One region of the Nostoc sp. TCL26-01 genome, then DNA from elsewhere that is predicted to be linked to it. Evidence: riboswitches for the same ligand, from Rfam matches in the RefSeq annotation. Region 1 holds a riboswitch; the other holds the start of a gene.
The links. Region 1 has a riboswitch for cobalamin ahead of cobG (precorrin-3B synthase). Riboswitches for the same ligand answer to the same signal wherever they lie in the genome.

Region 1 (16,113 bases):
CAGATAATACTTCCCAAGGAAGGGGACGCATACATACCCGAATATGAGCATAAAAAGGCGGATTTTCGAAAGCTTGTGCTTGATTGCTAAAATCAGATGCCATCCAGCGTGCTAAGGTAGCGATATCTGTAGAATGAGTCATTACCAAATTTGCTTAAAAATTATCTGCAAGTATTTTAATGTGTAATGGGGACTGGTGATTGGGAACTGGGGACTGGTGATTGGGGACTTAGGATAAGAAGAAATGATAAGTGTGTCTTGCGTTTTTGCCTTTCTCCTGGCTCACATAATTATAGAATACCTATGTTACGGCAATTCAGTGTTATTGTTACAGTCGCTATCTTCTGGCAACTTGCTAGTTTCTCAACGTTAGCTGAGACTAAAGATCCGCAACAAGCTGACAAGTTTCCTCCTAGTCCTTTAGAGATTACTACACCTGATCCGCTTTTACCATCTTTGCGTGGTAAACGACCTCTGACTCTTCCAGAACGGTTAAAATTAGAGGCAGCATTAGATGAACTCAATCAACAAGCGGCGGCGACATTACAAGCTGGAGATAAAGTAACTGCGTTTGAGATTTGGAACCGGGAATTGCGCTTGCGGCGATATTTGGGTGTTGTGGCGGAAGTGCAAGCACTCTCAAGAGTGGGGGATATTGCTTGGAGACAAAGCGATCGCCAGGAGGTACAATACATCAATCAAAGGTTGCAGGCAATTGAAAAACAAGCGCAACGAAAAAACAAGAATGCTCAAAGCAGTGTTGATTTAGAACTTTTGCAGGCTTTGGGTGATGCTTATCAAAAATTGCGATCGCCTAAACCTGCTATAGCAATTTACAATCAAGTTCTAGCCGTCATGCGACAGCAACAAAATGCTGTTGGGGAAGTAGACACTCTCAAAACAATTGGTGAACTACATTTAAGTTGGTTTGATTATCCTCCTGCGGCTACCATTTATGAGGAATTATTAAAGTCGGCTACGGCTCAAGATGAGTTAACATACTTGCAAAAGCTAGCTTATATTTATCAACAGACTAAGCAGCCAGAAAAATCAATTGATGTATTGAGCAAGTTAAAAACAATTTATGCTCAACAAAATAATCTCACTCGATTGCCTAGTTTGCAATTAGAGATTGGGGCAAATTATGAAACCTTAGCACGGGAAAATCCCATCTTACTACAAGCAGCTTTTAGAAACTACCAAGAAGCATATACTACTGCTTGGCAATTACAACAGTATACTCGTGCGGCTGAAGCTATACAAAAATTAATTCCCTTGTATCGTTCCCAAGGACAAATCAATGAAGCATTACAAGCTGGTAAAATTCTTGTAGAAACTGAGTCATTAGCTGCCAATTTTTACGGGATGATGCAAGCTTACGACCAAATCGGGCAATTATATTTGGTGCAGAAAGAATATTCACAAGCGATCGCTGCTTTTCAACGAGGATTAGAATTAGCTAAACAGTTAAAGCATCAAGAAGCTTATTTTACACAACAAATTGAAAAAGTTCCTCAAGTAAAGTTTTAATTTTTCCGAAAACCACAAAGAATTGTAAAATTATGTAAAGTAGTTATTTTTATCCAAATTTATGGTTTCCCGCCGCAATTTTTTGCATATATTGCTTGTTAGCTGTTTTGCTATCATCAGTTGGCTAAATTTGGTGCCAACGGCTAATGCACTTGGGGGTAAACTACCAGCAATTAATCAACCCGCACCCGATTTTACCCTAGCCACCAACACAGGTGATGGTAAACTTTCTCTCTCAGATTTGCGGGGTAAGTGGGTAGTGCTGTATTTCTATCCCAAAGACTTTACTGCTGGGTGTACTATTGAAGCACGACGATTTCAACAAGACCTACCGAAATATTTAGAAAAGAACGCTCAGATTATTGGTGTTAGCGCTGATGATATAGATTCTCATGCCGAATTTTGTGATTCGGAAGGGCTAAAATTTCCTTTGTTAGCAGATACAGACGGTGCAGTTAGTAAAGCTTACGGTTCTTGGATTGGTTATGTCTCCATGCGTCATAGCTTTATTATTGATCCTCAAGGTGTCCTGCGGGAAACTTTCGTCAAAGTTAACCCATCTGTTCACAGTACAGAGGTGCTAGCTAAACTGGAACAGTTGCAGTCTCAAGCTTAAATTAGCTAAAGCCTTTTATCCCTATCCATTGAGTAACAGGAGACATTGCACGCCATCCTAAAAATTTACCAATAGGTTCGGCTCGTTGAATTGCCATGCGAGTAAAACTACCACCAACTTTTTCGTACCATTGGTATAAAGTTTGCTCACCTTCGATGGTGACGACATTGGCAATTAACCGTCCACCAGAACGCAATGCTTGCCAACAAGTATCAAATAAATTAGCTGCTGTGACTCCACCACCAATGAAAATAGCATCGGGTGTGGGTAAGTCTTGTAAAACTAATGGTGCAGTGCCAGCGATAATTTTTAGGTTAGGAGTACCCAAAGCCGCAGCATTATCAGCAATATACTGGAGTCTAGCAGCATTTTGTTCAATGGCGATCGCCTGACATCGTGGATGAGTCCGTAGCCATTCTATCGATATGGAACCACAACCTGCGCCTACATCCCAAAGTAGTTGTCCTGGAATAGGTGCTAAAGTTGATAGGGTAACAGCTCTCACTTCTCGCTTGGTAAGTTGTCCATCGTGGTGATATGCTTCGTCGGGCAATCCTGGTACTCTGGATAAAGGAACAATCCCCGCATCACCAAGACAATGTACAGCGATCGCATTTAAATCTGCTAATTCTGTTTCCTGCCAAGATGCGGCTATTCCTTGTATCATGCTTTCATGAATGCCTCCCATCCTTTCCAACACCGTCATTTGACTATCCCCAAACCCTCGCTGTCTGAGAATTTTTGCCACCATGCTAGGTGTATTTTTTCCCTCACTCAAAATTAATAATCTTGCTCCCGGATAGATGTAAGCTGGGAGTAAGGCAGGCGGACGACCACACAAACTCAGAGTTTCTACCTCAGTTAAAGACCATCCCAATCTAGCGCAAGCAAGGCTAAAAGATGATGGTGCAGGAATAATCGTCATTTCCGCTACGGGAATACGTCGCGTCAGCGTAGTACCAATACCGTACCATAAAGGATCACCACTCGCTAAAACACAGACAGATTTACCCCGATATTGAATAATTGCTTCTATTGAATCAGTAATCGGGGAAGTCCAAAGAATTTTTTGACGTTCGTCATCAGTTGGTAACATTGCTAAATGGCGATCGCCCCCTATAATAATTTCAGCATGATCAACTAAAGAACGAGCGATCGCACTTAATCCTGGTAATCCATCTTCACCAATGCCGATAATCGATAACCATTTTTTCGTCATATAAATTAAAATCAATTTTCCTGAATTATGTTAATTTCTGAGCAATAATAAATAGGTAGTCTCCTTGATTGTGTTCATATTTTTGCATCACTTTGTTAATCAAACCAGTATCAATATCTACTGTTAGTTTTTGGCATCCAGCCACAATTTCATCCGGGGAAGCAAGTACAGAAAAAGTAGAAATAGCTGAACGTATATTTTCATTTAAATATAGTTCTGGATGGTATTTACCACTATATAAGAATAAGTCCTTTAGGTCTGGCTGTACATTATAAAGCTCAGTTTTTATCAACTTAAAACTAGCCTGACTCAAAGCATAATGTACAGCTTCTAAACTTGGCATTTGTTCAGATGCTTGATGTATAGCTTCTGGAAAATACTCAACTAACCAATACTTTCGCATTTGCTCTGGTGTGGCTGTAAATAACACAAAGTAACCAGATGCTAAAACACGGTAAATTTCCGTGAATGCCGACAATAAATCAGAAAAATGATGAATAGCTAGAGTACACAATACACCTGAAAAAGATTTATCAGCATAAGGTAAATTTTCCACAGATGCAACTTGCCAAGCAACAGCGTTACTTTTGTTTTTAGCAGTGTCAATCATTAAATGTGATTGATCTACTCCATGCCAAATTCCGCCATTTTCTGCTAAAGCTAGTGTATAGTTACCTGTGCCACAAGCCACATCAAGATATAGATTATCTGGCTTTAACTTTAAGTGTTGAATTAATTGACCAGTAATATAAGAATCAGCACAACGGGTTAAATCATATTCTTTACCAATTTGCTCATAAATAGCCATGTGTTTGCATCCTCTAAACTTTACAAACTATTTCTGAATATGACGAAAATTTCTGAATGTTGACAAACCAGAGAGAACAATAACAAAGTATTGACTTCTGTTGAATTGATATTCACCCTAATTAACAAACTTCATTAAGTTAATGCAAAATATGAAGTCTTCAAGATTCTGACTAGCTACTCGTGGTAAATTATTAAAGCTTGGTGTTGGGAAACTTCGGTGTAATTCCGGGACTGTGCCGCAGCTGTAAAGGAAAGGCAAAAGAAAGAGATTTTTCTTTGACTTTCCAAGTCAGAATGCCAACCCCAAATAGTCTGCTGTCTACTCTCTGCGTCACACAGAGAAGGAGTTACTGTTTTGTTGTCTGGTCTTACGCCTTGCCCAGGATTATTTTATGCCACACCTGCCCAAGATGGTACATTGTCTCGCATCAGAATACCAGGTGGGATAATTAATACTATACAGTGTCAAGCGATCGCAGATATAGCTGATAATTACGGCGGTGGTTATGTTGATGTGACTAATCGAGCTAATTTGCAAATCCGCGAAATTCACACAGAAATAGACCCAGCAGTTTTTGCACAACTCCAGGCTTTAAATTTAGGTTCTCATAATCCGAGTGTAGACCAAATCCGCAATATTATGACCAGTCCTACGGCTGGGATTGATCCTCAAGAATTAATTGATACGCGGTTTTTGGTTAAAAGTTGGGATAATTACATAACTGAACATCCAGCTTTATCGGGACTATCTGCCAAATTTAGTGTCTGTTTTGATGGTAGTGGAAAGGTTAAAGTCAGCGATCGCCCTAACGATATCACTTTTGTTGCCGTTTTAATCACAAGTCAAGTTTATTTCCATCTTTACGTCAGTATAGGCGCAAAGGGAGAACTACCTGTAGACACAGGAATTTTCCTACTACCAGAGCAATGTTTACCAGCATTAGCAGCTTTAGCCAATGTCTATCTCGCTCATATTGATGCTAACAGTCAACGCAAACCCCGACTGCGGGAGGTGGTGAATAGTCTAAGTTTGGCAAATTATCTACAAGCAGCTGAGAAATATTTATCTTTTTCTTTGACAAAGAGACAAGGAGATAAAATTCCCCCCCCTCTCCCCCTCCCCCCAACCCCAGAGGGGGCCCCTAAGCCCCCCATCGGTATTCATCCCCAATGCCAACCAGAGTTATTTTACATTGGTGTTGTATTGCCTCTCGGTCGTCTTGAATCTAGACAACTCAGAGGGTTAGCTAATTTGGCACAAAAGTATGGCAGTAGTACACTCAGACTGACACCTTGGCAAAACCTACTCGTAACTGATATTCCCCAACGATTACTAACAGATGTTCAGAGTGAAATTATTGATTTAGGATTAGATTTCTCCAGTACAAATATCAAAAGTGGGTTAGTAGCTTGTTCTGGTAATCGCGGTTGTGCGGTGGCGGCAACAGATACTAAAGGTGATGCACTAAGATTAGCTAAGTATCTCCAATCTCGCGTTACTATAGAACATTCAATCAATATCCACTTTAGCGGTTGTGACAAATCCTGCGCTCAACATCATATGAGTGATATTGCCTTACTCGGTGTCAATGATGGCACTGGGGAGAAGTATCACATTTATGTTCATGACAGTGAAAATCAGGAAAAATTTGGTCGTCAACTCTACCAAAATGTAGCTGTTGCTGAAGTACCCATGTTGATAGAAAAGATGCTGAATTTATACAAAATAAGACGTTTAAATTCAGATGAATCTTTTGGAGATTTTGTTAATAAATATACTATTGATCAATTAAAAACATCATTTTCTCTGTCTTTGCCAATGTCTGATTATATCCGTGATGCTAATGAAATCTATCGCCATTCCTTTGCTATCATTCGGTCGGAAGCCAATTTAGATATACTTCCCGCAGATGTCGCAAAAGTGGCTGTGCGTCTAATCCATGCCTGTGGAATGACGGATATCGTCACAGACTTGGGATATTCACCTACAGCCGCACAGTCAGGCAGGAATGCACTCATCGCAGGCGCACCAATTCTCTGTGATTGTCGGATGGTGGCAGATGGTGTGACAAGGCGGCGATTACCTGCTAATAATCCAGTTATCTGCACTCTAAATGAGCCAGAAGTACCAGAACTAGCGAAAAAATTAGCAACTACCAGATCAGCAGCAGCCCTAGAATTGTGGAAACCTCAACTAGCCGGGGCTATTGTCGCCATTGGCAATGCACCGACTGCCCTATTTCGGCTGTTAGAAATGTTAGATGACGGATGTGCCAAACCTGCTTTGATACTGGGTTTTCCCGTGGGGTTTGTGGGTGCAGCCGAATCTAAAGCAGCATTAGCCGCAGACAGCAGGAACGTCCCATATATGACTTTACATGGTCGGCGGGGTGGGAGTGCGATCGCCGCCGCCGCAGTTAACGCCCTGGCAACGGAGGAAGAATAATTATGACAGCTAAAGGTCGTCTTTACGGTGTTGGTGTCGGGCCAGGAGATCCAGAACTGTTAACCCTCAAAGCATTGCGACTATTACAGTCTGCCCCTGTCATTGCCTATCAATCAGCCACAGATAAGGACAGTATAGCGCGAGCGATCGCCTCTCCCTATTTAACAGGTGGACAAATTGAAGTCCCCTTTCACCTCCCCCGTGCCTTAGAACCAGAAAAAGCCAAAGATATTTACGACAAAGAAGTAGCACCAATTGCCGAACACCTAGCCGCCGGACGCGATGTAGTAGTCTTATGTGAAGGCGACCCGTTTTTCTACGGTTCATTTATGTATGTCTTCACACGCTTATCTGAAGAATACGTAACTGAAGTTGTCCCCGGCGTTTCCTCTCTTATGGCTTGTCCCGTGTCCCTGGGTGTACCCTTCACCTACTACAACGACATTCTCACCGTCCTCCCTGCACCTCTGCCAGCCGAAGAACTCACCACCCAATTATTGACCACCGATGCAGCCGCCATCATGAAACTAGGACGACACTTTACCAAAGTGCGAGATATCCTACATCAATTAGGATTAGCATCACGGGCATTATACATTGAAAGGGCAACAATGGCACAACAAAAAATTATACCTTTAGATGAGGTTGATCCAAATGAAGTACCTTATTTTGCCATGATTGTTATCCCAAGTAAGAATCGGCTATAGGAAGTGCATAAAATATGGGTATGATTGGTCATCTTCAAGCCATCACCACAGAAGAATTAACAAAATTTCTTGAGTGTTCAACTGAAGATGCGATCGTTTCTCTTTTATATGTTGATGGAGAACTAGATACCACTGGAGACTATTTAAATATTGATAAAGCGTGGGATGGTATCAATTTCTTGTTAACGGGTGAACTTGTTGGTGAACCCCCTTTGTCATGGGTAATATTTGGAAACCAAGTTGGTAAAGGAGATGTGCGTGACTGGCTCAACTCCCTTCTTGATTAAGAAATATGACATTTTCTCAGCATATCCTTATATCCTTACTAGCTTAAACCAACTTTCAATCACAAGATTTCTGGAGTGTTAAACCGCAGACGAGGTAGTTTCTTGATTTAACAAATAACGTCTAAATCAGCGTCACTAGATGACAGCATCACAGGTTGTTGATATAGGGGTACTGTAAATGTGACGGTGGAACCGAGTCCTTCGCCCAGGCTGTAAAAATGGACTTCTCCACCCATCGCTTCTATAAGTTTTTGCGATATGGCTAGTCCCAAACCTGTACCACCGTATTGACGGGTGCGGGAACCATCTACTTGAGAAAATAGTTGAAATAGTTTATCCTGTTTATCTAGAGAAACTCCAATACCCGTGTCTGCTACCCTGACTCTGACCATGCCGGGGAATTGGTGGTCTGGAGATTTGCTTTTTTTCAGTACCACATCGGCACTGACTGTAATACCACCTTCGTGAGTGAATTTAATGGCATTATTGACTATATTTAACATAACTTGCAATAGCCGTTGATAATTGCCTTGAACAACGATTTCGTCTGAGGTTAAGGGCAATTGCATTCGGAAGCTGAGGTTTTTGCCTTCTGCTGGCGTACGCATAAAACTATCTACATCCCAGAATAGCTCTGCTAGTTTCACTGGAGCGCAAACTAGCTCCATTTTGCCGGCTTCAATTTTGGCTATGTCTAAGATGTCATTAATGACGTTGAGTAGGTGTAATGATAATTGATGGGCTTCCGCTAAAAACTGATTTCTTTCTTCCGCGTCATCTACCATGTCTTCGAGAATCAGCTTCAAAAAGCCAATCATCCCGTTGAGGGGAGTGCGAATTTCATGGGAGACATTGGCGAGAAATTCACTCTTGAGGCGGGAGGCTTCTTCGGCTTTTTGGCGTGCGGCTTCTAATTCTTTGTATAGAGTAGCATGAGCGATCGCTGTGCCTAATTGATCTGCTACTTCTTTTGTGAGTTCTATTTCGGCGTTTGTTAGGGGGTAGCACTCATCTGGTAAATTAATCGCTATTAACCCATTAGCTTGGTCTTGATAGCAGGTAGCGACTACTAAAATTTTTTGCTGCGGGCATATATTATAACCTGGAACTTCCATCATGATCGGTTCCAAGGTGGCCAAGGCTTGAGCAAATGCGGGTTCAGAACTGACATCTATTTCCAAACCCAGCATCGAACTCCGATTTGGTTGATGATACTCAGCGATAACTCGCACCTTGGAGCTAGAAGGCTGATAGGGACAAATAATACAACGCTCTAGCCGCAGTGCTTTACCTAAACTATCTACTGTTTGTTGCCAAATTATATCTAAATCCAACGTCCGCCGGATGTTTCTGGTAATTTTATTTACCAGTCTTTGGTGTTGTTGCGATCGCGCTGTTAAATCTATCTGTGTAGGAGTAGTAATAGCGACGTTGACTTCTTGGTTGCTCACCTTAACTTGTAACAATCTGCCTAATACCAGAACCGTAGTTGCCGCAGTTCCCAAGGGAGGCATCATGGGACAGATGACTAATTCCAACTCGAATAAGTTATGGCAACAGCTAAACCAGCAGGGAAACTTTTCCGGAACCAAATTTGTCAACACTCGATGCAATCGTTCCATGTAAGAAACCTTATCCACTGGGGTAAAGATTTCTTGCCCATTGCATTCAGTGATTATTTGCTGTGGGTTGGACTGCAAAAGTTCACTTTTCTGCCAATAAAAAGACAGGTAACGTCCTGTCCCATCTTGCGTATATACCAACTCAGCACCGAGAGTTGGTAATAAGCCGTCAGCCTTATGGTTAATCGATTCCAAGGTTGGAGGAAATCTATTTGGCAATTGGGAATTGGCAGTAATAGTCATTACATCGAATCGAGTTGGATGGACAAAGGCAACTCAAAACAGTTTTGCTAAGGCTTGGCAAAGCTTCAGGTAAAATTTTACAGCTTTGACATACTGAGTATTGCGTATTTTAGCTGTTCTGGGATCTAGATTGACAAAATTTACATTTTTTGGCTATTTCTTTACAGCCTATTCATAAATGTCAATCATTCCATTCCCCACGGGGAGGAACTGGAACTCGATGTGGGTTGCGCGTCAGTTCATCATCTCTGAGAACTTCCCCCCGTAACCATTGACGAATAGCTACTTCAATCACTTTACTCGGATCGTTAGTCAGATGCTGGATTTGTTCCAGTAACTCCGAATCCAATTGCACAGAGACTTCTACCTTGTCGGCTTGTCTGGATTCCGCATCGGTAGCTCTTTCTTTCATATTCATAGGTTTATATACTCAGAGAATTTCTTGTCACAAGCTTTATAAAGCAGTTGCATTCACTGTTCGGGTTAATTTACTGACAAAATATTAAAACTTTATAGTTACATAGTTCCCCGAAATTTCACCAAACTAACAGCAGCAGGTAGCAAGTGGCAATTTTCATGGGCATTTCTAGTCCATAAGGCTAGAAGTTTTGTCAGTAAACTAGGTATTACGGGCATTTACGGGTGGTAATTGCCTATCATATCTACACTATGTACTTATATATTTTTATTGTACGCTTCAGGTTGATGATACTAGCACATAAAAATAGACTTTATAGAGATTTTTAAGAAGGGGAGTGAGGGAGTGCTGAGTAGTGAGTGGGGGAGTGAGGGAGTGAGAGAGTGCTGTTAGCGGTAGCGGGGCGTTTAGCCCGTGCTGAGTGGGGGAGTGAAGGGTGTGAACAGTGAACGTTTATTAACTGGTAACTGATCTGGTAGGGATGCAGGGGAGAAGAAGAAATGCTAATGACCATTGACCATTGACCATTGACCATTGACCATTGACCATTGACTTTTGACTTTCCTGTAGCAGCATCTTGGCTAATAAGGCATTACAATACATGAAGTAAATTGCTTTTTCACCTTGGTTGCTGCTTCAGCAAAGATTAGTATATGACTGATGTCCCCGCAGTTCGCATTCGCAATTTTTGTATTATTGCTCACATCGATCATGGGAAATCTACCTTGGCTGATCGCTTACTGCAAGCCACTGGTACTGTTGATGATCGGCAAATGAAGGAACAGTTTCTAGACAATATGGATCTAGAACGGGAGCGCGGTATTACAATTAAGCTGCAAGCGGCCCGGATGAACTATCAGGCAAAAGATGGTCAGCAATATGTATTAAATTTAATTGATACGCCGGGACACGTAGATTTTTCCTATGAAGTGTCGCGGAGTTTGGCTGCTTGTGAGGGGGCTTTGTTGGTAGTGGATGCGTCTCAAGGTGTAGAGGCGCAGACTTTGGCAAATGTCTACTTAGCACTGGAGCATAATTTAGAAATTATCCCTGTTCTTAATAAAATTGACTTACCAGGAGCAGAACCAGACCGAGTTATTGGTGAGATTGAAGAAATTATCGGTCTAGATTGCAGTGGGGCAATTCTAGCTTCGGCAAAAGAAGGTATTGGGATTAGTGAGATTCTCGAAGCGATTGTGGAGCGTGTACCACCAGCTGCCAACACAGTTGATCAACGTTTACGAGCGTTAATCTTTGATAGCTATTATGACAGCTACAGGGGTGTAATTGTCTATTTCCGGGTGATGGATGGGACGGTGAAAAAAGGCGATCGCATCTATTTGATGGCATCCGGGAAAGAATATGATATTGATGAGTTGGGTATCCTCTCTCCCACTCAAAAGCAAGTTAATGAACTCCACGCTGGGGAAGTGGGTTATTTGGCAGCCTCAATTCGGGCGGTGGCTGATGCGCGGGTGGGTGATACGATTACTTTATCTAGTGCGAAAGCGACAGCAGCCTTACCAGGGTACACGGAAGCTAACCCAATGGTTTTTTGTGGAATGTTCCCCATTGATGCTGACCAATTTGAAGATTTACGAGAAGCTTTAGAAAAGCTCAAACTCAATGATGCAGCATTGCAATACGAACCAGAAACTTCTAGTGCTATGGGTTTTGGTTTCCGTTGTGGATTCTTGGGCTTGCTGCACATGGAGATTGTTCAAGAACGCTTAGAGCGAGAGTATAATCTGGATCTGATTATTACAGCCCCTTCAGTGGTTTATAAAGTCATCACTGTTAAGGGTGAAGAACTGTATATTGATAATCCTAGCCATTTACCAGCCCCCAACGAGCGCGAAAGGATTGAGGAACCCTACGTCAAAGTAGAAATGATTACGCCGGAAACCTTTGTCGGGACGTTGATGGAGTTGTCGCAAAACCGCCGGGGTGTGTTCAAGGATATGAAATATTTGACCCAAGGACGTACCACCTTAACTTATGAGTTACCTCTGGCGGAAGTTGTGACAGACTTTTTTGACCAGATGAAATCGCGATCGCGTGGTTATGCCAGTATGGAATATCATCTGATTGGCTACCGCGAAAATCCTTTGGTGAAATTGGATATCATGATTAATGGTGATCCGGTGGATTCCTTAGCGATGATTGTCCACCGTGATAAAGCTTATGGTGTAGGACGTTCAATGGCGGAAAAACTCAAAGAACTGATTCCCCGTCATCAATTTAAAGTACCCATTCAAGCCTCTATCGGTAGCAAAGTCATCGCTAGTGAACATATTCCCGCTTTAAGGAAAGATGTACTAGCTAAATGCTACGGTGGTGACATTAGCCGGAAGAAGAAACTGTTGCAGAAACAAGCCAAGGGTAAAAAGCGGATGAAAGCCGTTGGTACGGTAGATGTACCGCAGGAAGCTTTTATGGCAGTGCTGCGTTTAGATCAAAGTTGATGATAGTTTAGATAGCTATAAACTTAGAACCTCGGTTTGCTACCAAAGCCGGGGTTTTGTCAATTCCAGGAGTCTAGGATGCTTGTCTGTGTGTTTAATAAATTATTTTTTACCACAGAGGCACAAAGACACAGAGAAAATGCCTGCCTTACTCCTATATTGAAACCAGAAACGTTATAATTACCTCCTATATAATTTCTGTCACTTTTGATAGTTGCTATTTGAAAGACTGATACTATAAGTTTTTTAAAATCTGTACTCTAAATTGTGAATTTTACTAAGCTGTGAGGGGTAAGGTACTTCATTTCACTTAAGCTTTGATCAGCTAATGTAAGAAGTTTAATCAAGTATCCGCTAATGTACTCAAACCTAATAACTTTTAAAACCTAACATCAAAAAAAATGTAAAAAAATCCAAAAATTTTAGTAAGCAAATTTGCTGCAAATACCGCCCTCATATTTTTAGATATTGATAAAGCATTGGGGAGTCTAGTTAATGAAGATACTGGTACTGAGTTGGGAGTTTCCACCGAGAATCGTTGGCGGTATTGCGCGTCATGTGGCTGAATTATACCCCGAACTAGTAAAACTAGGGCATGAAATCCACCTAATTACGGTAGAAGTTGGTCAAGCATCAATGTATGAAGTGGTGGAGGGTATACATATACATCGAGTACCAGTGTCTCATAGTCATGACTTTTTTCACTGGGTAGTCAATTTCAATCAGAGTATGGGTCATCATGGTGGCAAGTTAATCAGTGAGGAAGGCTCATTTGACTTAATCCATGCCCATGATTGGTTAGTGGGAGATGCAGCGATCGCTCTCAAGCATACCTTTAAAATTCCCCTGGTTGCTACCATCCACGCCACTGAATATGGACGCTATAACGGAATTCACAATGATACCCAACGGTATATCCACGGCAAGGAAAGCTTACTGGCTTACAATGCTTGGCGGATTATTGTCTGTACAAATTATATGCGCCAAGAGGTAGAGAGAGCGCTCTCAAGTCCGGGGAATAAAATCGATGTCGTTCATAATGGCATTCGTGCAGAAAAGAAACAACACCATGAAGATTTTCATGCTCAAAATTTTCGTCGCCAATTTGCCCAAGACCATGAGAAGATTGTCTACTATGTGGGGCGGATGACTTACGAAAAAGGTGTATCAGTTTTACTCAACGCTGCACCGAAAGTGTTGTGGGAGATGGGTGGCTACGTAAAATTTGTGATTGTTGGTGGTGGTAATACTGACAATCTCAAACGTCAGGCTGGGGATTTGGGAATTTGGGATAAGTGTTACTTTACAGGCTTTCTTTCCGATGAATATTTAGATAAGTTCCAAACTGTGGCTGACTGTGCTGTATTCCCCAGCCTTTACGAACCCTTTGGCATTGTAGCTTTAGAAAGCTTCGCCTCACGAGTTCCCGTAGTGGTGTCAGATACAGGTGGCTTCCCGGAAGTAGTGCAACATACTAAGACGGGTTTAGTAACTTGGGTAAATAATGCCGATTCTTTGGCTTGGGGAATTTTGGAAGTTTTAAAAAATCCCGGTTATCGTCAATGGCTAATTGATAACGCCTATGAGGATTTGCAGCGTCGCTTTAGCTGGCCAAAATTAGCCAAACAAACCGAGACAATTTATCAACGAGTGGTCAAAGAGCGATCGCAAGTTGTATGGTAAAAAAATGCTGAGTCTGGCTGAGGTTTTCTCAGATGCAGCAGCATCATCAATTATTACCCTGCATTATTGGGCGTTAACAAACAGTACAAGCCTTGTACGCTGGGAATTACCGCCTGGAGCGTGCGACATTAAGCAATAGTTGCAGCTTGCTCTAGAAGGTTAGTATGGCACGAGCATTCTCAAATTTAGCAAAGTGGTGGAAGAATTTAATATCCCGAATTACAGCATACCTGAAAGACTTCTTCCAGGGCAACATTGTCGAAGTTAGTCCTCTGCCCACCTTGGCAGGGCCTGTCTTCAGCTTGGGTGGCGGAGGGCCAGATGTGGAAGCCGCTATCCAGTGGATGATTAACCAAGTTAGAGGTAGCGCCGCAGTTGATGTTGTCGTAATTCGGACTTATGGTAGTGACGATTACAATCGCCTCATTTATGGTATGAAAGGCGTAAACTCTGTAGAGACTTTGATTGTCAGCAATCGTCAAGATGCTAACAGGTATGATATTGTCAACAAAATCCGCAATGCTGAGGTAGTGTTTTTTGCTGGTGGTGACCAATGTCAATATATTCGTAGCTGGAAAGATACACAACTAGAGGCGGCTGTACAGTCAGTTTATCAAAGAGGTGGGGCTATTGGTGGTACTAGCGCCGGGTCAATGATTTTAAGCGATTTTATCTTCGATGCTTGCGCTAGTGAAGAGGCTGTAGAAACAAAAGATATTCTGGAAGATCCTTACTATAATGTCACTTTTACCTACAACTTTTTTCGCTGGCATCATTTGCAAGGAACTATCATCGATACCCATTTCGACAGCCGTAAACGCATGGGGAGAATTATGGCTTTTGTCGCCCGACAAATTCAAGACGGTGTTTCTCGCAGTGCTTTGGGGATAGCCATTAGTGAGGAGACATCTGTGGTTGTCGATAAATATGGTCAAGCAAAAGTTATGGGGCGAAATGCAGCATACTTTGTCTTAGGAGATCATCCCCCAGAAGTATGTAAACCCCGGACACCTTTAACTTACCACGACTACAAAATCTGGCGAGTCACCAATGGTGAAACTTTTGATCTGAATAACCCACCCAGCAGGGGTTATTATTTTCGCAGTGTAGTTAGGGGAAGGTTTAATTCCGATCCTTATTGAAGGATGGGGGGATGGGGGGAAAGAACCTATACAAGTATTTTCTCCTTGTCCCCTTCTTTCATTTTGAATTGATTTGTCCCCTCGTCCCCTTCCTTGTCCCCTTCTTCCATTTTGAATTGATGTGTTTTCTAGACTAAACTTGCCTGTTGGCGTAAACTTTCAATGGTAGCGATCGCCTGTTTGCTCACTAGATCAATTTCCGCTTCTGTATTAAAGCGTCCCATTCCAAAGCGAATTGAGGCGTAAGCTAGCTTTTCCGAATGTCCTAAAGCTGTGAGGACGTGGGAAGGTGCGGTTTTGACTGAAGAACAAGCCGAACCAGACGAAACAGCCATAATTGACTGTAAGCCTAATAACAGCGCCGTACCATCTACACCTGCAACGCTGATATTCAAGTTTCCTGCTAATCTTTGAGTAGGATGTCCGTTGAGATGGATTCCAGGAATTTGAGCAAGCTGTTCCCACAATCTTTGTCTAAGCTGAGTTAAACGTATATTTTCAGGGGCTTGTTCTGCTAAAGCAATTTCTACAGCTTTACCAAAGCCGACAATTTGCGGCGTGTACAAAGTTCCCGAACGCATACCCCGTTCATGTCCACCACCATTTTGTTGGGGTGCAAGTTGCACCCTGGGGTTACGTCTGCGGACATATAATGCACCAATACCCTTTGGCCCATATACTTTATGAGCTGTCAGAGACATCAAATCTATCTGCATAGCTTGCACATCCAAGGGGATTTTACCAATAGCTTGAGCAGCATCTGTATGAAAAATTATATGGCGATCGCGGCACATTTCCCCAATTTCTGCTAATGGTTGCAACACCCCAATTTCATTATTAGCAGCCATCACTGATACTAAAATTGTTTCTGGACGCAAAGCTTTTGCTAATGCTGTTAAATCAATTAATCCATCTGCTTGAACTG
Region 2 (16,113 bases), 800 kb from region 1:
AGTCTTCGCAGGCAGTGATACCAGCCGAAAAATTGCTCAACCTGTATTAGAGGAAGTGATCAAACTAGGATATTTCAATCGTGGGGTTAAAAGTGGTTCTCACTTATTTGTCCTCCGGAATACCAATATGCCGGCAATCCTAGTAGAATGTTGCTTCATCGATTCTCAAAAAGATATGAACTTGTTTAATCCAGAAGCAACTGCCAACGCAATTGTCAAAGGATTAACAGGTAAAATACCAACTACTCCTGTACCTTCTGTACCAGATGAAGAACAAAATGTCGATACAAGTGTTTTGCGATTACAAAAATCATTAAATCGGCTGAAAATTACTGATAGAAATGGCAAGTCTCTAGTAGAAAATAGCCAACTCAACGCCGAAACAAAATTTGTGATTGAAAAATTTCAAGGTATTGTGGGATTGGAACAAACAGGAATTGTCAGTGAAGCAACATGGAATGCTCTGAATTTGATTTTAGCAAAAAGAATCATCAGACCAAATCACGCGGGTGGCCCAGTTGTCAGATACTTGCAATATCGTGTAGGCGTTGATGTTGATGGCATTTATGGCGCACAAACAGAAGCAGCAATTAAGAGATTTCAAAGGCAGAATGGCTTACTAGCTGATGGGATTATTGGGCCAATGAGTTGGCAAAAATTAATTGGCTAGGAACGCAATAAAGAATTCGTAATTCGTAATTCGTAGTTACAATCAGTGGTGGGTACAAGACCCCACTAATTTTACACTTCGAGAACTCAAAGGTTAGTCCACCAAATCTTTGATTTGGTGTTAGCTTTATCCCTCTTTAATTACGAATTACGAATTACGAATTATCTTGACTATCCTCGATTTCGTTCTAATAGCAGCATCATAATTAAGCTGAGTAAAACTTGCTGTTCTTCGCGATCGCTGATTTGATCAATTGGTTTAATGGTAAACTTTCTAGAGAGGAAAGTAGGAATTTTTTCTAACCGCATCACCACTGTACCATCAGCCCGGCTCACCTCATAAACCGGATTGAACACATACCCAGTAAACCAACCAACAACGGGGATTTCTGCAAACAAGGCATCGGCAATCTTTACCCAAGGATTTTGTTCTTGAATACTTAGAGTAGTACTATCGCCATCAAAAATATCATAGCGAGCGCGCCAAATAGATTTTAAACCACGTCGTTTGACTGCACCGATATTAGTACCGTTGGTATCAGTGAACTCATAACGGGCGGAAAAATCAATGATCCGGTCAGCCTTGATGTAGTATTGGGGACGAGTCTGATCGCTATCGGCAAAAATCGTAATTGCTTCTTTTAGCTTAAATAATTTCTGTTTAACGTAAAAAACCAAATTGTCTTGAGAATCAACAACAGATATTTGCGGTGCTAATGCCCAAAATTTAAAGGTAAGTTCTAGTGGATACTGCATAGTTTTAGTGAAAGCAACAAATTTATCCCCTCTTATTAATCCCTTTTGGGTATTTTATGCAACAGTGAACCAATTAAATAATGTAAAGGAGTAGTTGCAAAAATCTCATGTCTGATTTTTTACTTAACTCACATCTAGCCCTAGCGATTAGAAATCGTGGCTATACAAACCAAGTCCCTGACGCTCGCAAGCTCGCTACCGCTACGCTAACGCCAGTTCCCTACGGCGGGAAACCCGCCTACAGGACTGGTCTCACCGCCTACGCGGACTAAAGTAAAATCAAGCTTTTAACTCGCGTAGGCGGGTTTTGTCTGTGTAGCCGCGACTTCCAGTCGCCTGATGCAAGATATGAGTTAAGAAAACTGTTGAGTATAAAATCTGGCATAGCGATGTTCCAATGCTAACAGTTCCTCATGAGTGCCTGATTCAACGATTTGACCCTTTTCTAAAACTAATATGCGATCGCATCTTCTCACAGTACTCAAACGGTGAGCAATAATAAATACCGTCCGTTTCTGCATCAACCGTTCTAAAGCTTCCTGTACCAAAGCTTCCGATTCAGAATCTAAGGCTGATGTCGCCTCATCTAAAATCAAGATTTGCGGATTCAATAATACAGCACGAGCGATCGCAATTCTCTGTCTTTGTCCACCAGATAAATTTACACCCCGTTCACCCACCCATGTTTGATAACCTTCTGGGAGTTGGGTAATAAATTGATGGGCATTGGCAATTTTAGCAGCAGTGGCGACTGCTTCTAAATCAAATATGTCTTGTCCAAAAGCGATATTTTGGGCAATTGTCCCAGAAAACATGATAGTTTCTTGGGGAACGATGCCAATTTGTCGCCGCAGACTCTCCAAGGTGACATCTCGGATATCCACACCGTCAATAAAGATTTGCCCGGTGGAGGGATCATAAAAACGGGGTAAAAGATTGACAAAAGTGGTCTTACCTGCGCCAGAAGCACCCACAAAAGCGATCGCTTCTCCTGGCATCGCCAATAAACTAATATCTTTTAAGACGGGTTTCCCTGGTTGATAGGCAAATGTCACCTGGCGATATTCCACTTGTCCCTTAACTGGTAGCAAACTAATCGCATTCGGCTTTTCTATCACCGTTGGTTGCATCACCATCAACTCAAAAATCCGGTCAACAGAAGCTTCTCCTTGCTTAAATTCATTGTAGTTATTTGTCACATGACCGATGGGATCAATCAATAACCCGGCGGCGGCTAGGTAACTAAAAAATTCCCCTACAGTTAAATTACTTTGTTGAATTTGCCACGCACCCACCATCAGTAAAGATAAAGCACTCAATGCTTCCAAAAATCCGACAATGGGAATCTGCACAGCCTTGAGACGTTCTGCTGAGTATTTAGCCTGAAAACTGCGTTCAGCTTCATGGCTGAATCTAGCAACCTCATAATTTTCTGCCGCAAACGCCCTAATTAAACGAATCCCGCTAAAAACTTCCGTGAGAATTGCTGATAAATCAGATACCCGATTTTGACTTCTCAGGGAATATTTACGTAATCGTTCCCCAAACCAACCAATCAAAATCCCCATCAAGGGTGCAACAACCACCGTAGCCAAAGTCAGTTGCCAATTCAAGTAAATCATGTAAATGGGGATGGCTAGCAACTGCAAAACACAGGGAATAAAATCGTGGAACAATTTATTGACAACTTCACCAATACGATCAATATCTTCTGTGAGACGGTAAGATAAATCACCCGCCTTAGCTGTTTCAAAATAGCTTAAATCCAACCTTTGCAAATGAGTGTATACCTGCTTGCGGAGATGAAACGCCACACGCAACGCAGCTTTAGCCATGTAAATATCTTGCACCGACTGGAAAAAGCCCCGCACAAGAAACACTAAACCCAAAATGGCAGCTAAAGATGCGATCGCTCCTACATTACCTTGTCCAAAGGGGTTAGCTAACTTACCTGCAAAATTAATCAATGTCAAAGTCGCCAGCACATATCCCACAATGCCAACAAGGCCTTTAGTAATATTCTGCCACTGGGGTCTAACATAGGGCAGCAGTTGCCAGTAATTAGAACGAGTTTTCAAACTATCACGTCCACAAAAAATATTGTCCTCTGTTTGACGCTACCAGCTTTTGTGTAGTTTCTCTAGAGGGAGGGAGTGAGGGGTGTAAACAGTGAACAGTAAACAGTGAACAGTGAACGTTTATTAACTGGTAACTGATAACTGATAACTGGTAACTGATTTGGGGAGTGAGGGAGTGGGGGAGTAGAAAAGAATCTGTTGCCTAATGACTATTGACTAATGACTATTGACCATTGACTAATGACCATTGACTAATGACCATTGACTATTGACCATTGACTATTTTTTCCAATAGCCATTTTACAGCACTATCAACATCTGCAACTTGTTCGCCTGGGGGGACGGCTGGACGATTTACCATGACAACTTGTATACCTAGTTCTCTGGCGGCGATGATTTTAGGGTAGGTAGCATCACCACCGCTATTTTTGCTGACAATAGTATCGATGTTGTGTTGAATTAAGATTTGCTTTTCGTCCTCTAGGGCAAAGGGGCCGCGATCGCACAATATCATCCCAGGTGGTACTAAGGCATCCGCATCAGGGGGGTCAATCATCCGCATCAGAAACCAAATATTTTGGAGATAGGCAAAAGCTGAGAGTTCTTGTCTACCAACAGTTAAGAAGACTCTTTTGGCTTGATTTTCTAAAACACTGGCAGCAGCGATATTACTCTCAACTTCCAGCCAGCGATCGCCTGATACTCGTTCCCAAGGACGACGAATCAACATCAGACGCGGTATACTGGCTTCTTGAGCCGCCCTTGCTGCATTCTCAGAGATTTGTTGAGCAAAAGGATGAGTAGCATCAATTAAGACATCAACTTGCAACTGACGTAAATACTCAACCAGTCCAGACACACCACCAAAACCCCCAACTCTGACTTTACCAGATGGGAGAGTAGGCTTACGGGTACGACCAGCTAAAGATGCGATCGCCTCAATACCTGTGATATTTGATACTCTAGCCATGAGTTCGGCTGCATCTCCAGTTCCACCCAGAATTAAAACACGCATAAATTGGGGAGTGGGGAGTGGGGGATGGGGAGATAGAGTAGTGATAGTATCTCTTTGTCCCCTTATCCCCTTCCTTGTCTATTTTTGAACACGAAAAGTCGGAATTCTTGCCAGGATGCCTTTTTTTAAAGCTTCAGGACGTTCTGCCCAAGGCAGTAGACCGTCGGATTTTTCATAATATTTGCTAGCACATTCTAGGATAGCAGAGGCATTGTCATCTACAGCTAAATCGCCAAACACATATGTCAGCTTGCCCTTGCCTACAAAAGCCACAACACAAGAACGGTTGCAAGCACTCATACATTCAACTTCTTGAATGGGAAACTCATCTCGCAACTCCCAATTTTGTGCTAATTGTTGGATTTTCTGCAAAAGTTTTTGACCACCACTTTCACCCACACGCTGACCATCTTGCCAGACACTAGCACAAGTTTTGCAGACAAAAAGAGTGTGATCAATCACACCAGAAGCTTGATTAATCGTCACCTGTACCTCGCAGATGTTGAGAATTGATAGATAAACTCCGGCGGGCATCCTGACTCACCCAGTTGTGGTTCACAGTTGCGGGACAGCGCCGGATTTACACCGAACTTTCCCCCTTACCTCTAGTGGCTGATCCCCACCAGAACCGAATATTCAGTAGATTGTAACACTAATGTTGACTCTGCTTTAGGCTCGCGAATGATGATTTTTCCAGAATTTAAAATCGTAAACCCACACCACCTTGGACAGCAACAGCCGCACCACCACCATTCCGATAAGCATCAAAAGCGATAATTGCATTACCAAACAGCACAGTATTACTATTTGGTACAACATAGTCGATACCTGGTTGTAGAGCAAAACTAATCTTATCGCCTACAGGAGAAGCCTCACTCCCACCAGCTAGAACTAAGCCTGCACCTAAGTAAGCATCAGTTTGCCAATTCAAAGGCAAATCATAGGAAACTGTAGGGACAACAGCAGTATTCTGTCCAATTAAAGCTTGAGCGCGAAAAGAAATTGGTGCTTCTAAAAGCTTGTAGCGAAAAGCTAAAACTCCCCCGACTTGGATACTATCAGTCAAACCCACTGTTGGACCAATACCTACATAGCTACCATAAGCTACTTGCGCCTGGGCTGGTTGAGTGCTGATAGCTAAACTTAAGGCAGAACTAATCCCTAAAACCCCAAGCGAATAAGGTATATACTTCATTGCCCAATTCCTCACACCATTTTCAATGTTCCATTAAATACCTATGTTATCTCTGTTCAGGCGAAGGGAAAAGTTATTAATCAAAAATCATTATTAAACAGAATTCAGGAGTCAGTTGTCAGAATTCAGCTTGGGAATTCTGTACGACTGGCGGATGAATAATCGCTGAGAAATAAAGCTACGGAACAGAGTTAAAGTCACTTCGCTAAAATAAAACCATCTCCTGCCACAATATGAACTATGACCTACACCCCACCCAAAGTTCTTACTTTCGCTCAATTTATCGCGGATTATGGAGATAATCCCCGTTACGAACTTATTGATGGAGAATTACGTGACATGGAACCAACTGGTCCACATGAAGAAGTTTCAGGAAATATTGCTGGTAGGATTTATAGTGAAATTCTTCGTAATAATTTTGATCCAGAATGTAATCGTAGGCTCAACTTGTTAATTCCCAAAACTTGTTTGATTAAACCACCTGCCGCAGAAGCGACGGCATTACGTCCAGATGTAATTGTTTTAGATAAAATCAAACTCAGCCAAGAGCCACTTTGGCAAAAAGAACCTATTATTTGTAATGGTAATACGATTAAACTAGTTGCCGAGGTTGTCAGTACCAATTGGCAAGACGATTATGCGAGAAAAGTAGAAGAATATGCTTTTCTCGAAATACCTGAATATTGGATTATAGATTTTCGCGGTTTGGGTGGGTTGCAATTTATTGGTAATCCTAAACAACCTACTTTTACAGTCTGTCAATTAGTTAATCGGGTATATCAACAGCAACAATATCGCCTGGGCGACACTATTAATTCTAATTTATTCCCTAATTTAGAGCTTAAACTTGATGATATTATGCCATAGCTATATAGATCAATAGATTTCAGTTAAAGATCAATGGTACAGACTCATATCAAGTGGGTGCAGGGTAATAATTTTTATAGATGCTACAGTCGATATACTTATCCTCTTTTTTTCCTGTCCCAAGATATTGAGGGATGAAACCCCTAAATAATTTGCCGTATCCTGCAATGAGAGATACTGGGGATAAAGTATAAATCCTCTGCATCGAACTCACGTTATTTTATTACTAAAATCAATATAGGATTACTACTTGATTTTTGAACAGATACGTAGTGGAGCGACACAGCTAAAATAGTGCAATAGTAGGGTGCGTTGTTGCGTACTCCTTCGGAGAACCCGCAGGGTAGCGCAACGCACCGCCAATGAGATTAAGACGGTGCGTTAGTTCGTTAACGCACCCTACAAAAATAAAAATCTATCGCCACATTTAAAGCTTGCCACGCCACTACGTATCCTTAGATTTTTTGTGTAAGCACAGGCTACGCCAACAGAAATCAAATCGGATTCCTATATTTTTGATTGTTATTTAACGAGAGTCACAACAAAGTCTTTCCAACCATATCAATCTCTTTCTCAAGAATACGGAAATTACGTCAACAAAGTCACTTTTCCACTAGCCAAATCATAGCGGCCACCAGCAATTTTCAGTTTACCTTCTTTGACCAAACCTCTTAAAATAGTTGAACTCTCACCTAACTTTTCTGCCTGATACTGAACATTGGCAATGATAGAATTTTCCTCTAAACTCCCTGTTTTATTTCTTACCCTTTCTACAGCTGGTTTGATTTCTTCCACAAACACACCAATTCTTCCAGGGAGGGGATCACCCTTAACAGCCGCTACAACTGCACCACATCTAGCATGACCTACAACTATAATTAATTGTGCGCCTAAAACAGCTGTAGCAAATTCTAAGCTACCGATAGCAGTTTGACTGGCCACATTACCCGCCACCCGGACAACAAACAAATCTCCTAATCCCTGATCAAAAACGATTTCCGCAGGTACTCTCGAATCAGCACAGCCTAAAATAGCTGCAAAGGGATATTGAGCTACAGCTGTTTCTTGCAAACGCAAACGTGATTGGTTAGGATTGAGGCGCTTACCATCAACAAATCTTTTATTTCCTTCAATCAATCTATTCAAAGCCGCTTGTGGATTAACGGGTTGGGGTTTTTCTTCAGGAATTGTTGGTTGTTGAGCAACAGCTGATTCTTCTGTTCCCAGTACACCACCAACAGCACCAATACCAACACCAACGCCACCAACACCAGCTAGTTTCAAAAAATTACGCCGTCCCACAAACCCATTAATTTGACTCATGATACACCTCATTTTCGGTAGTGAAAATCACTAAGTTGCTATCAAGAAAACGCAGTAAACTATACCCCAATATGCTGAAAATTAGTATCTTTAGCATCTTTAGGGAAACAAAAAAGTTACGAATTATTGCAACTTAGTTATACAGAACTGTATTTATTCTCTGGACTATACCAAAATCATGTCTAACAATTAAATAATTTTATAATTTGATAAAAATATGGATACAAAAGGGTTTTGTCTATGATGTACTCTCAACCTTAAATTTCTAGTGACAAATTCCTCTGTATCTTTGTGACTTTGTGATTAAATAAACTACTTTTTTACCACCAAGACACAGCGAAAAGTCGGAGCGGAGGTTTCCTCCGTAGACGCTTTGTGGCTTGCCGCAGGCATCTGAACTTTTCAAGACAGAGACACAAAGCTCAGGAACTTACAGATAAAAAAATATCCAAAATGTACTTCACTAAAGCGAGAAACGCCATAGCAGGATTTAGCTACATTCAGACTTTGATACTACTCCAGATGAAATTGGTTAAATCTAAGATATAGTCAACGTGATTATCTGGATATTCCGGCTTTTGATGATCCATTACCCATAATTTACCGCCAGTCAGATAAATTTTGTTTGGCTCTTGGTAAAATGCCTGATGATGACTGATCCATCCAGGTTTTTCACCCGTAGTAATAATTTTGTCTATTTTGCCAGTATCATAATGTAAACGATATACAGGTGTTTCACCAAAAATCCTCTCGTTGTCATAACCCAAGTTACCAATAATATAGATGTGTTCTCCAACTAGGGTTGCTGAGTGAAAATCAGTTGGGGGAAAAATATCTCTGGGATATCCCCAAATTTGGAAATTGCCATCACCTCGGTAAACTACTACATCGTTATATATGCAAAAGTCAGGGTCATAGTAATCTTCATGACTACCACCAATATCGATGACTCTCCCATCTGGTAACTGTGTAGTTGTTTTCGCAAACCGTTGATAACACCATACCAGTTGATTCCAGTTTTCATTTTCAGTATCGCCAAAGATAGATTTGGCTGTGTATGCAGAATCATGACTACAAATCATCGCTTTCCAGAAATCAATTTCCATAATTTCTGGATTAGTTTTACCAAAATAGCGATGTTTGCCTACCGAATATTGCTCGGGAGTAATTTGTGATAAATAAAATTGTTTGTAACTCACTCCTGTGAGCGATCGCCACATATCATGATTAATATCGCTTAAGTCTTCACCAGCATCCACCAGCATTTGCACAATTTCTAAGTTACTCGCCTTGGCAATAGCTGTGCGACGACAATTATCACCTCTATCTGGTTCTGCACCAACTGCCAATAAAATACGGACAAAATCAGTCGCACCACGAGCAGACGCTAACATTAAAGCAGTATGATCATATTCATCAGTCGCCTCAATATCAAATCCTTCAGTAATGAGCCATTGAAAAACTTCGAGATGATTGTTTTCGATAGCATACATCAAAGGTGTCTTTTGACAATCCTCACATTCATAGCAATTAGCACCCGCAGCTAAGAGTAATTTTGCTTTCTCTATATCTCCTACCTGGAGACTTATCACCAAAGGAGTTCTACCCCAAGCATCGCAAACATTTTTATCGGCTACTGTATTTAGTAATATCTTCAGTTCCTCTATAGTCCCAAAAACTATAGTGTGTGTTAATTCTGTCCACTCTAATTGTGGCAACTCACAACCCGAATCTAATAATAATTTCATAGCATCAAATCTTCCTAAACCGCCAGCAATCTTCAAAGCAGATGCACCATAATGATTGATGGTGTTGACAGCAGCACCTTGAGAAATGAGCAACTTTAAAATTGCTAATAAGTCTTTTTTAGGGAAGATATCAATACCATACAGCGCATCAATCAATACATCATTTCCATCTGATGTACGATAGTTAATATCTGCTCCAGTATCCAGAAGAAATTTGATTTTATCTACATTCTGATTCTCTGATTGCACAGCTAAACTCAGCACATTAATGCGTAACTCGTTGTTAACAGCATTAACATTTGCTCCATTTTCCACAAGGAAGCGCATCATATTAATATCTGCATAGATGCTAGTCACAGCATACATGAGTGGCGTTTTAGCAGGATAAGAATATTCATCTAAACAATCAATATCAACACCCTGAGTAATTTCTTGTGCAACTCCGGCAATATCTCCGCGTTCTGCATATAGATGGATTTGCATAATTTTGTTTGAGTCAACTGCTGATATTTAGATTTAACGCATACTAAATTATGCAAAAAAAATGTAGATACCTAAGTTCATCAACCCAACCTTGATTTCAGCAGTCTATCGCCTTAATTTTGCGGTTTTGTCTGTGACATTTCTTAATCAAATTAGAAAAAAAGCCTTCACAGAGTTTGAGGGCTTTTTTTCTTCGGCAGTATTTCTTAGCGGAAACGTCGTTTAGTTTGTCTGTGTTTGGCAACTTCCTTACGCTTGCGCTTTTCTATGGGTGTTTCAAAATGACGATGCTTTTTGATATCTGGCATAATACCTGCCTTAGAAACTTCTCGCTTAAATCGACGCAAAGCCGATTCGATTCCTTCATTTTCACCAACTCTGATTTGGGTCATTATTGCTCCTATTCAATTGATGGAATTTTTCACATCATGACAATAGAGAATCCAGTTAACTGAATGAAAAAAAAAGGCAGACAGTTGTCTGACCTTCCGAATTTCAATAAATTCTTCGTTTCAAACCTTAGTAACGGTTGCGGGAGCCGCCACCACCGTATCCTCCTCGGTTCCCACCGAATGAGCCACCTCTGTCTTCTTTAGGCTTCGCCTTATTAACTTTGAGGTCACGTCCCATCCACTCAGCACCATCAAGACCATCAATAGCAGATGCTTCTTCCGCTTCTGAACTCATCTCTACAAAAGCAAAGCCGCGCAAACGACCTGTTTCACGGTCAGTAGGTAATACTACCTTCTTAACGGAGCCGTATTCTGCAAAAACACTGTTAATATCTTCTTGTGTAACGTCGTAAGAGAGGTTACCCACGTAAATTGACATCTTTATCTCCAAAATTTGTGGCTGTGTAGAGATTTAAATTTCGGAGAAGAGTCCATAAAGACCAAAGTAAAGGTTTTGTTAATGTTAAAAACAAAGACTATCACCGAGTTAATTCTCATATTACATGATTACACAGAAGTCAATTATCTGCATGAGTGGTGGGAGTGATAAGTGAGACTATAGGAACATGGGATAAGTGAGGGAGTGCTGAGTGAGGGAGTGAGGGAGTGAGGGAGTGCTGTTAGCGGAAGCGGGGCGTTTAGCCCGTGCTGAGTAAGAGAGTGAGGGAGTAGTGAGTATAAGACTATTGACCAATGACCAATGACCAATGACTAATGACTGACTCCTCACTTTTGAGATAAATCCATTAAATTCGCTAGTTTGTACACAATTCGCGCTCCGACATTGCCATCCCACTCGTCATCACCGACTTCGCAGACATCAAAGCCAATAATTTTTCTGCCACTATTTACCAATTCGCGGAATAAACAAAAAGTTTGCTCTAATTCCAGTCCACCAGGGACAGGAGTACCCGTATTGGGGCAGAGCTTAGGGTCTAGTCCATCTACATCAAAGCTAATATGTACGTATTCTGGCAAATGACTGACAATTTCGCGGCTTAGTTCTACCCAAGTTGTTCCTGAGTATAGCTTTTGTTTAATTGCTGGGTCATAATAAGCCACTAGTCGCCCATGAGATTGGTCAATCGTTTGAATTTCATCGTGACTAATATCACGCAAACCTACTTGGACAAATTTGGTAATTTGCGGTAGTTTCAACGCATTAAAAATAATTGAGGCATGGGAAAACTCAAAACCCTCATAAGCATTACGTAAATCTGCGTGAGCATCAATGTGTAAAATACCAAAATTGGGGTAATGAGCAGCTAGTGCTTGGAAGTAACCCAACGGTGCGCTATGATCCCCACCAATGACAGCAACCCGCTTACCTTGATTAATTGCTTGCTGACACTGGGTAAACAGCCATTGATTTACTTGTTGACCGGCTTGATTAATTTCTGTCAGCACAGGTGTTAAATCTGGTGTATCTGTTAGTGGCTTACCTTGTGCTAACCGTTCGATAATTTGTGCTGCTAAGTTGCGATAATAGTTGTTCTTTTCTAAAATGTCTTGTGAAATTGGCTCTAAAAAAATTCCTTGCTTCCAACCATCAGGGTTATCGAAGTCAAATAAATCCAGTTGAATGGAAGCATCGAGAATTCTTTGTGGGGCGTTAGCTGTACCTGCACCATAGGAAACCGTAACTTCCCACGGGACTGCAAAGACAATTAAATTTGCTGAATCATAATCGAATGGCAAACCTAAGAGATTGCCATTGATTTCACCTACACCATTAGGATCATAGTCTTGGAGTTGATTATTCATCAGATCGCTTACTCGATTTATCTACCGCCTATTAAACTTCTGTATTGTAATAGACTCATATTTCTATTTTCTGGCAATTACCCATATGGCATGAACAATTCCGGGAATGTAACCCAAAAGTGTTAACAAGATATTAATCCAAAAATCCTTACCTATACCAACTTGTAAAAATACTCCCAAAGGTGGAAAGAAAATAGCGCACAGAATCCTCACTAAATCCATTGTCATCTCCTTGTAATGAATGTGATTGTTATGCTTAAATAGACTTTTATTAAAAAATCAAACTGTTATTTTTAACAACTAGCTTACCTAGAGTAACTTAGATCAATAAATATTAACCACCACTAATTTTAGCTTTATAACCTAGCTTAATTAAAATTTCCAAAATTTTTTGTTTGTGTTCCCCTTGGATTTCGATCTCATTATCTTTAACTGTGCCACCTGTACCGCACTGAGTTTTTAACTGCTTGACTAAATCTGCCAATATTTCTGGTTTAGTTTGAAAACCCGTGATGACTGTCACAGTTTTTCCTTTACGTCCTGCACGGGTAGCTTGGACTCGGAGATTTTGCTGTTGTGGCGGTAGTTCAGGGGTTGGTCTTTCTAAGGCGGCGGAGTTGTCGTTGCCAAATTCGCGGTAGACAAGGCGCTTATCTGAAGATTGGGAATTGGAAGAAGACATAAATTTTGATTAAGCAACTAGTTACAAAGACTTTCATATAATAATTAAGTCTATCCCATCATCAAAATTATTCTGTGACTACCACACCCCTTTCTCCAAGTTCTCCCGCAAATACTCAGGTTCCCGATACACAAGGACGCTTTGGACGCTTTGGCGGTAAGTACGTCCCGGAAACCTTGATGCCGGCTTTGGCTGAGTTAGAAACAGCCTATCAGCAATATCGTCATGATCCCAGTTTTCAAGCAGAACTACAACAACTGCTACGAGATTATGTAGGACGTGCCACACCATTGTATTTTGCAGAACGCTTGACTGCTCATTATGCTCGTCCTGATGGTACAGGAGCGCAAATTTACTTAAAGCGTGAAGACTTAAATCATACAGGCGCTCACAAAATTAATAATGCACTTGGTCAAGTATTATTAGCCAAGCGGATGGGTAAAGAGCGCATTATTGCCGAAACAGGTGCAGGACAGCATGGTGTAGCAACAGCTACAGTTTGCGCTCGGTTTGGGTTGGAATGTGTAATTTATATGGGCGTTCACGATATGGAACGTCAAGCATTGAATGTGTTTAGAATGCGGCTCATGGGTGCGGAAGTGCGTCCAGTAGCTGCGGGTACAGGAACTCTAAAAGATGCTACTTCTGAGGCGATTCGGGATTGGGTGACGAATGTCGAAACCACTCACTATATTTTGGGTTCGGTAGCTGGCCCTCATCCTTACCCGATGATGGTACGTGATTTTCATGCGGTAATTGGTCAAGAAACTCGCGCTCAAGCTGTGGAAAAGTGGGGTGGTTTACCTGATATTCTGTTAGCCTGTGTGGGTGGTGGCTCCAATGCTATGGGATTATTCCACGAGTTTGTCAATGATTCATCTATTAGGTTGATTGGTGTAGAAGCTGCTGGGGAAGGTGTGAATACAGAAAAACACGCTGCTACCTTGACAAAAGGACGTGTTGGTGTATTGCACGGAGCCATGAGTTATCTACTGCAAGATGAAGATGGGCAGGTAATTGAAGCACATTCGATTAGTGCAGGCTTAGATTATCCTGGTGTGGGGCCAGAACACAGTTATTTGAAAGATGTGGGTCGGGCTGAATACTACAGTGTGACTGATGAAGAAGCTTTGGGAGCATTCCAGCGATTATCTCGACTGGAAGGAATTATACCAGCACTCGAAACAGCCCATGCGATCGCCTATCTAGAAACCCTCTGTCCTCAACTCCACGGCAGTCCCCGCATTATCATTAACTGTTCTGGACGTGGTGATAAAGATGTTCAGACTGTTGCTAAGTTTTTAATGCCTTAGTGGTGAGTGCTGAGTGCTGAGTGCTGAGTGCTGAGTGCTGAGTGAGGAGTGGTGAGTGAGGAGTGGTGAGTGCTGTTAGCGGTAGCGGGGCGTTTAGCCCGTGCTGAGTGAGGAGTGGTGAGTGGTGAGTGGTGAGTGCTGAGTGAGGAGTGGTGAGTGAAGAAGTTTTTCTCTTACGCTCCTCTGTTTTTCTGTGCTTGTCCTTTTTTCCTCTTTCGCATCCTTCATTTTTAAAAATAAATCTATCTTTAGAAAGAATTTTTTTTGCAGATTATCGATTTATGAAAGCAAGCTAAACAGTCTTTTTTTCCAAAATTTAGCGAAAAATCAGACTTATGGGAGAGGGCAATACTAGGCGATCGCCCTCTCATTTATGAAAATCTATGAATTTAAAAGTTATCAGAGAATATTCAGAGGTATAGGAGTATATCCAAAGAGATATAAAGCCATAACGAATTTGGCCAATCTTGAGTTGGTTTGATTAGATGAACAGGAAGTTTACTTTCAGCAACTACGAGTTTGGCTTTAATGATGCTAAGAACAACAATTTACGCCGTTGCTTTAGGAACTTTCGCTCTCACAAGTGGGGCGAGTGCTGTTTCTGTGCAAAATCTTCCTACCGCACTTAAGTCTTCTTCCATTTCCAGCGATCATCTTTTCGCACAATACCGTTTTCCCATACAGTATCGTTATCCTAGACGGCCTGGTTCATCCAATCCTCAACAGCCATCTAATCCTGGCACAACTAATCCTGGCACAACTAATCCTGGCACAAATCCGCAACAACCATCGAATCCCGGCACATCCAATCCCCAAACGCCCCCAAGTGGACAAGGTGGAGCATCCAACAGTAACGCTGCCAGTATAGAACAAGCAGTTTTTGAGCAAGTTAATCAATACAGAGCCTCTCAGGGTTTACCCGCACTCAGCCGTAATGCGGCTATCGACGACCAAGCCAGAATCCATAGTCAAAACATGGCTAGTGGTAAAGTTCCATTCAGCCATCAAGGATTTGAGCAACGAGTTAAAGCATTGAATATGTCTTACAAATCGGCTAACGAAAACGTTGCTTATAACCAAGACAGAGATCCGGCAACAAAAGCTGTGCAAAGCTGGCTCCAAAGCTCAGGACACCTAGCTAACATCAAAAGCAATTCCAATTTAACTGGAGTTGGTGTTGCTGTTAACGGCAAAGGCGTTGTGTACTTCACACAAATTTTCATTCGTTCCTAGTATTGGACTGGATGAGGAATCATGATGTAGTAATCATAATAAAATCTTATGATTACTACATTTTTTACATTTTTTTCGGAAAATTTGTGGAAAATATTGTTTTTTTGCGTAAAAAATAGCAGACAGAATCGCTCAATTGTTGTCTGCATCTGTATTTTAATTTATTTGTCAACAATCCTTGAATTTATCAAACTGTAAAAGTATCCTGTTATATATCTTAGGAACTAGAAGGTAGAGTATAGGTCTTATAAGTATGTAAATCGCGTAATTCTTCATGTCCCGACAACCTGCTTTTGGCATCGCTTTAAGTATGCTTGTCCTTGCTGGGGGTTTAATGGCTCCTCCTATACCAGGTCACACTTCTACAAAAAAGGTGAGTGATGATTCATCGTTGTCGATTTTGTCTAATCGGGTTGCTACCTCCAGTACAACCTTTCAAACTACTGCTCTAGAAAAGTCAGTATTTGAGCAAATTAATCGATATCGATTGGCTAGGAAACTGCCAAAGTTGAGGTTAAATGCCAGAATTACTCAG

Region 2: linked by a shared signal. The riboswitch ahead of FD725_RS09955 (DUF1636 domain-containing protein) and the one ahead of cobG (precorrin-3B synthase) in region 1 are both predicted to bind cobalamin.

What each region holds. Positions count from the first base shown of each region.
Region 1 is NZ_CP040297.1:3,098,798-3,114,910, forward strand. Features, by position in the region: gene FD725_RS13400 (chromophore lyase CpcT/CpeT) at 1-142, opposite strand, end outside; gene FD725_RS13405 (lipopolysaccharide assembly protein LapB) at 304-1,530, shown strand; gene FD725_RS13410 (peroxiredoxin) at 1,592-2,146, shown strand; gene cbiE (precorrin-6y C5,15-methyltransferase (decarboxylating) subunit CbiE) at 2,148-3,365, opposite strand; gene FD725_RS13420 (class I SAM-dependent methyltransferase) at 3,391-4,173, opposite strand; cobalamin riboswitch at 4,340-4,496, shown strand; partial or broken gene cobG (precorrin-3B synthase) at 4,594-5,916, shown strand; gene FD725_RS32970 (precorrin-8X methylmutase) at 5,995-6,621, shown strand; gene FD725_RS13430 (precorrin-2 C(20)-methyltransferase) at 6,624-7,328, shown strand; gene FD725_RS13435 (DUF1877 family protein) at 7,343-7,615, shown strand; gene FD725_RS13440 (ATP-binding protein) at 7,723-9,480, opposite strand; gene FD725_RS13445 (hypothetical protein) at 9,662-9,898, opposite strand; gene lepA (translation elongation factor 4) at 10,552-12,363, shown strand; gene FD725_RS13455 (glycosyltransferase family 4 protein) at 12,859-14,046, shown strand; gene FD725_RS32465 (hypothetical protein) at 14,051-14,185, shown strand; gene FD725_RS13460 (cyanophycinase) at 14,211-15,188, shown strand; gene FD725_RS13465 (cysteine desulfurase family protein) at 15,317-16,113, opposite strand, start outside.
Region 2 is NZ_CP040297.1:2,299,608-2,315,720, forward strand. Features, by position in the region: gene FD725_RS09935 (N-acetylmuramoyl-L-alanine amidase) at 1-670, shown strand, start outside; gene FD725_RS09940 (hypothetical protein) at 841-1,425, opposite strand; gene FD725_RS09945 (ABC transporter ATP-binding protein) at 1,779-3,503, opposite strand; gene FD725_RS09950 (cobalt-precorrin-6A reductase) at 3,769-4,518, opposite strand; gene FD725_RS09955 (DUF1636 domain-containing protein) at 4,597-5,052, opposite strand; cobalamin riboswitch at 5,026-5,166, opposite strand; gene FD725_RS09960 (hypothetical protein) at 5,219-5,713, opposite strand; gene FD725_RS09965 (Uma2 family endonuclease) at 5,954-6,580, shown strand; gene FD725_RS09970 (carbonic anhydrase) at 7,169-7,903, opposite strand; gene FD725_RS09975 (ankyrin repeat domain-containing protein) at 8,404-10,134, opposite strand; gene rpsU (30S ribosomal protein S21) at 10,341-10,526, opposite strand; gene FD725_RS09985 (RNA-binding protein) at 10,654-10,965, opposite strand; gene speB (agmatinase SpeB) at 11,313-12,350, opposite strand; gene FD725_RS09995 (YqaE/Pmp3 family membrane protein) at 12,414-12,572, opposite strand; gene FD725_RS10000 (translation initiation factor) at 12,685-13,032, opposite strand; gene trpB (tryptophan synthase subunit beta) at 13,107-14,345, shown strand; gene FD725_RS10010 (CAP domain-containing protein) at 14,874-15,578, shown strand; gene FD725_RS10015 (CAP domain-containing protein) at 15,853-16,113, shown strand, end outside.